Regions from separate parts of the Paenibacillus sp. FSL E2-0178 genome, predicted to be linked through region 1. Evidence: a T-box and tRNA genes for the amino acid it is inferred to sense, from the RefSeq annotation. Region 1 holds a T-box; the other holds one or more tRNA genes.
The links. A T-box is a leader RNA that pairs with one kind of tRNA and senses whether it is charged. The one in region 1 lies ahead of argS (arginine--tRNA ligase), so its partner is inferred to be a tRNA-Arg.
Positions count from the first base shown of each region.

Region 2: it encodes a tRNA-Arg, which carries the amino acid that the T-box ahead of argS (arginine--tRNA ligase) is inferred to sense. The anticodon was not compared.

Region 1 covers NZ_CP151953.1:6,226,376-6,229,521, reverse strand. Annotated here, with positions in the region: gene MHI42_RS27195 (collagen-like protein) at 1-930, opposite strand, end outside; T-box leader at 1,125-1,347, shown strand; gene argS (arginine--tRNA ligase) at 1,463-3,146, shown strand, end outside.
Region 2 covers NZ_CP151953.1:4,557,952-4,561,097, reverse strand. Annotated here, with positions in the region: gene MHI42_RS19640 (GDSL-type esterase/lipase family protein) at 120-758, shown strand; gene clpP (ATP-dependent Clp endopeptidase proteolytic subunit ClpP) at 845-1,441, opposite strand; tRNA gene MHI42_RS19630 (tRNA-Arg) at 1,635-1,709, opposite strand; gene MHI42_RS19625 (sugar-binding domain-containing protein) at 2,041-3,093, shown strand.

The DNA of each region.
Region 1 (3,146 bases):
AACCCCAGTCGCTCCGGCTACGCCTGTCGCACCTGTAACCCCAGTTGCTCCTGCTACGCCCGTCGCACCTGTAACCCCAGTCGCTCCGGCTGTGCCTGTCGCACCCGTAACCCCAGTCGCTCCGGCTGTGCCTGTCGCACCTGTAACCCCAGTCGCTCCTGCTACGCCTGTCGCACCTGTAACCCCAGTTGCTCCTGCTACGCCCGTCGCACCTGTAACCCCAGTCGCTCCGGCTGTGCCTGTCGCACCTGTAACCCCGGTTGCGCCTGCTATGCCCGTCGCACCTGTAACCCCGGTTGCGCCAGCTATGCCTGTCGCACCCGTAACCCCAGTCGCGCCAGCTGTGCCTGTCGCACCCGTAACCCCGGTCGCTCCAGCTATGCCTGTCGCACCTGTAACCCCAGTTGCTCCTGCTACGCCCGTCGCACCTGTAACCCCAGTTGCTCCAGCTATGCCTGTCGCACCCGTAACCCCGGTCGCTCCAGCTATGCCCGTCGCACCTGTAACCCCAGTTGCTCCAGCTGTGCCTGTCGCACCCGTAACCCCGGTCGTGCCTGTGATGCCCGTTACTCCTGTGGTAGCTCCCAGAAGTTCAGCAGAAACCAGGCGGTGTGGCGTTACTAAGCCGCCTGAGCTATTTTTTCCCCAGACTGAGACTTGCACATGTTCATCAATGGTTCCTGAAGTGATAAAAATAAACTCAAATGCATCCAGATCCGCATAATACGTGGTTGTCACTACCTGATTAGGCAGTACATTCAACGTTTCACTGACATATAGCGTGCGGGTTCCATCCAGATAGTAACCTTCTACCGTCACCAAGGAAGACATGGTATCGCTTCGGTTATCGATTTTGACCGTGACCTGCTGGGTAGGTCTAAGCCCGCCTACCGCATTATTTTCAATCGGTCCTGTAGATAAAAAGCTCATCTTGAGTTCTCCTCTCCGAATATTTTAATAGTGATAACAACTTACTATATTCGAGCCATCACTGGAGGTGTGGACAAAGCCGGATATCTATTGCAAATACCGGATGCTATGGGTTGCATTTTCCGGCAACAAGGTTCCGCTTGACATTCGGCTATTGCTTTCTTCCAGAAATTCGCTATACTGATAAAAATCATATTGAATCGATGACCGGGAGAGTAATAACCCTGAACCCTAGTCCCCAGCGAGCCGGGAGAGTGTAAGCCGGTACAGATCAGGATTATGAAGCGCACCCGTGAGATGGACTTCTGAACCTTAAGAGTAGGAAGCCCCGGCTAAAGACCGTTAACCTGTAAGGTGGTTGAACTGTAGGTTCAGCAACGAGAGTGGTACCGCGAGCGCATAAGCCTCGTCTCTTTTGAGACGAAGGCTTTTTTTGTCGTCTATTCTTTGTCTTTTAGAATTCTGCACTACCCTACGGCCTTTAGCGGCCGCTTACACTTTTCACAAATATAGGAGGTATTTACTCATGTTAATGCTAAGTCAGCTGATCAAGAACAGTCTGGAACAATGTATTCACAAAGTATCTGAAGACCTGGGGATTCCCGGCAGCTCTGCGGTAAAAGTGGCTCTGGAGCAACCGGCGAATGCGGACCATGGAGACTACTCCAGCAATATAGCCATGCAGCTGGCCCGTACCCTGCGCAAAGCCCCGGCCGTCATCGCAGAACTGATCATCGCCGAGCTGAAGTCATCGGGCTCCGTTAACGGACTGCTGCAGAGAATCGAGGTTGCGCCGCCGGGTTTCATTAATATGTACATCGATTGGCAGGTATGGGCCACGACTGATTTTGCAATTCCGCAGGCTGGCGGTGAGAAGGTTATTGTAGAGCATACCTCGGTGAACCCGAACAAATCCATGCATATCGGGCACCTGAGAAACTCCTGTATCGGGGATGCACTGGTTAGAATTTTGAGAAAAACCGGTCATACCGTCGAGGTGCACAACTACGTGGATGATCTTGGCAATCAGCTTGCAGATACTGTAGTCGGCCTCTTGAATGTCCCGCTTGCCGGGAAGCATGCCCGTTTCGGAGATTACTGCTGGGATATTTACGCTGAGATCAACAAGGAGTACGCGGAGCATCCTGAAAGTGTAAATAAACGGACCGAAATTCTTCACGCGCTGGAAGAGGGGCATGGCAATACCGCCTGGATTGGCAACCTTGTCGCCGGACAGATTGTAAAAGAGCATGTGGAGGAGATGCGCAGCTTCGGCATTCACTACGACCTGCTTGTTTGGGAGAGCAGTATTCTGAAAGAAGGCTTCTGGTCTTCCGCCTTCGGCCTTTTGTCGCAGACAGATGTGTTCGTTCAGGAGAAGGAAGGCAAGCTGGACGGCTGCTGGGTGCTGAAGCAATCCGCTGGCACTGGCGCACAGGAGACACAAGAGACAGAAGAGGAGCATCAGAAGGATAAGGTGCTGGTGCGCTCGAACGGGATTTTGACCTATACGGCCAAGGATATCGCATATCATCTGTGGAAATTCGGCCTCTTGGACAAGGACTTCGCCTACAGCGAATTTGGCAGCGGGCTGTGGACGACCGGCTTGAGGGGGGAGACGCTGCCTTTTGGACGCGCAGACAAGGTCGTGAACGTGATCGACTACAGACAGGAGTATCCGCAGGCGATGGTTAAGCAGGCCTTCCAGGCACTGGGCTACAGCGAGCAGGCGGATCGGCTGCATCATGTAAGTTATGGTGTAGTTTCGCTAAGTCCGGCTTCTGCTGCGGGGCTCGGTCTGGACACCTCCGCCGGCAAAAGCTCCTACGCCATGTCCGGACGCCAGGGCATCGGCATCAAGGTAACCGAGCTGGTCCGGCTTATGGAGCATTCCATCGAGACTACCCGTTCCGACAAAAACGGCCTGTCCAGCCGGCTCATCGCCACTGCTGCCATCCGCTACTATCTGCTGCGCTTCAATCTGGGTACAGAGATTGTGTTTGACTTCAATCAGGCCATGGAAATTTCCGGCAACACTGGCGTTTATCTGATGTATGCCTATGCCCGGGCAAGCCGTGTGCTCAGTAAAGGCAGCGCTTTGGCGGAGAGCGGTACCGGGAATAGCGGCGGTAACGAGCATGGCGGGAGCCGGGAGTATGGGGGGCACGGGAATAGCGGGGATAACGGGGATAACGGGAGCAGCGCACATGGAGACC
Region 2 (3,146 bases), 1.7 Mb from region 1:
CGGGAGACATGAGGGCAGGATTTTTTTGCGGGCCTAATAAGGCCGCCCTGCCGTTACCACATCCCCCGGGCAGTCATAAGCTAAAGAAAGCAAGCAGCTTATAGCGGGGAGGGAAGGCTATGGTCTATCAGTATACGGCCATTGGAGATTCATTAACGACCGGATTCGGGGCGCTGCCCGGGAACGGATTTGTTCCCGTCTACCGCCGGATGGCGGAAGGGCGGCTGCAGACTCCGGTTGCTTCTGCGAATCTAGGAGTGAATGGTCTGACAACAGCGGGGCTGGAGCAGCGTCTCAAGACAGACGGCGGCTTTCGTTCTGCGGTTAAGGATGCAGAGATCATTACCGTCTCTATCGGCGGCAATGATCTGATTAAGGCCGCCAAAGCCGCAGCGGGGAGGCCAGGTGAGCTGAATGGGTATCTGCAAAAAGCACTCCGGGACTGCAAACGGAATTTCAGTGATATTATGAGTACTCTGTCACAGCTGAAGGCGGGCACGCGAAGTCCTTACATTATCCGGATAGTAGGCCTCTATAATCCGTATCCTCAGGTGGATGAGGCCACAGATTGGGTGAGGCAGTTCAACCGCTATGCTGCCGGCTACAGCAGTTATGCCGTAGGATTTGCTTCCATTTATCATGAATTTGCCGGCAATGAGCGGGGGCTGCTGTTCCTGGATCATATTCATCCGAACGGCAGGGGCTACCGGGTGATCGCCGGCAAGCTGGATGCCCTGGGATATGGAAACTTGAGGTGAGTCATCAGTATATATGCCACATAAAGAGGCTGCCGCAGACCTGTAGGTCCGTGGCAGCCTCTTTATTTGTTGGTGAAGTATAGAAATTAAACGCCAGTCGGCAAGGTCTTCTCAATGACTTTATCGACAATGCCATATTCAGCTGCATCGGCAGCACTCATGAAGTAATCGCGGTCGGTATCCTTCTCGATCTTCTCGATCGGCTGGCCCGTACGTTCGGACAGGATACGGTTCAGCTTCTCGCGCAGCTTGATGATGCGGCGGGCGCGGATTTCAATATCCGAAGCCTGACCCTGGGCACCGCCGAGCGGCTGGTGAATCATAATTTCGCTGTTCGGCAAGGCAAAGCGTTTGCCCTTGGCGCCAGCGTTCAGCAGGAAGGCTCCCATGGAAGCGGCCATCCCTACACAGATGGTGGATACATCCGGTTTAATGTACTGCATTGTATCAAATATAGCCATACCCGCTGTAATGGAGCCGCCAGGGCTGTTTACATACAGGTGAATATCCTTATCCGGATCCTCGGCAGCCAGGAAGAGCATTTGTGCGATGATGGAATTGGCTACCACGTCATTAACCTCCGTTCCAAGGAAAATGATGCGGTCCTTCAGCAGGCGGGAATAGATGTCATAAGCGCGCTCACCGCGGTTGCTCTGTTCTACTACCATAGGAATATAACTCACGTGGAAAACCTCCTTGAAATTGGTGCTTCGAATGTGTTCATTTTTTACTGTTACCGTATTAACCACATGATAAACAAATTTAAACAAAAAGTCAAAGAAAGTCAAACTTAGATTCAAAAAAAAGAGCCATCAAGCGGCTCTTTGGTTAAATATAATATAAGCATTGCTAAATTATGTACAAAAGTGAAAATAATGGCGCGCCCGCCAAGAATCGAACTTGGATCTCAGGCTTCGGAGGCCTACGTCATATCCATTGGACCACGGGCGCAACAGAAATTATTATAATACACTTATTGCATAAAAGCAACGTGTAAAACCCATCGTGCAAAAAAATAGTTTTTCAGGCTCCCAGGCAGATGATAGCTTCCCACCTGACAGTCAGGTGATGGAGGTTTTCAGGCATGTGCTTAAGGGCGCGATTACCTCTCACAGACCGGCAGATGTATAAGATGAAACGGGTCTGAGAATTATAGTCTCGGAACACTTGCACTCGGCGTCAGTTTTGGGTAGAATATGGGTGGGACTTAAAAAGTTAACCCGGGACATTTTGAGACCACGAACAAGGGAAAAGAGAAAGACGAAGTTGCAGGAGTGAAAGCATGCGTAATTTATTGGAAATCCAAAAGCAGCTTCTGCCTGATCTCATGGAAACCCTTAAGAGACGGTATACGATTCTACATCAGATCATGCTGTCCGATATTATTGGGCGCAGAACGCTTGCCGCCTCGCTTGATATGACCGAGCGGGTGCTGCGCGCCGAGACGGATCTTCTGAAATCGCAAGGGCTCATTGAGATCGAGAGCGTCGGCATGCGCATTAGCGAAGCCGGTCGCAGACTGCTTGACCTGCTGGAGCCGATCGCCAAGAGCCTCTTCGGCCTGGATGATCTGGAAGAGAAAATTCGTACTACGTACGGTCTCAGTAAAGTAGTTGTTGTACCTGGCGACTGCGAGACCTCGCTGTTCACCAAACGTGAACTGGGGCGTGCAGGTTCGAAGGCACTGCTCAGTGTACTGCGCAGTGACGACACGATTGCCGTCACAGGCGGATCGACCCTGGCCGAAATGGCCGATCAGTTGACCCCGCCGCTATCCCTTTCCTATAAGAACGCCTGGGTAGTTCCGGCGCGTGGAGGACTGGGAGAGAGCATGGAGATCCAAGCCAACACCATTGCTTCGACCATGGCCAAACGGATTGGTGCCAATTACCGTCTGCTGCATGTGCCTGATCTGCTCAGCGGCGATGCCTATCAGTCGCTCGCACTGGACTCCAATATTGGAGAGATTGTGCAGATTATCCGCAGATCGCGTATTATTGTGCATGGAATTGGCGATGCCATTGAAATGACTCACCGCCGCAAGCTGGACCCCGGTACAATCTCAGAGATTCAGGACGAGGGTGCGGTAGCCGAATCGTTCGGATATTATTTCAATGAGAATGGCGAGGTGGTTCATACCATGCTGACCATGGGGCTGCGCCTGGAAGACATTATCCGTACAGAAGTCGTCATCGGTATTGCCGGCGGCAAACGCAAGGCTAAGGCCATTCATGCGATGCTGCGGTTCGGCCAAGAGGATATTCTCGTAACAGACGAGGCGGCTGCTGTCGAAATCGGCAAAGAAATCGACAAACAGTTGCAAGAGGTCCTATAGATTCCATTTTATGGGACGCGCGCAAAGGTATTATGCATTATACTTAACCTTGT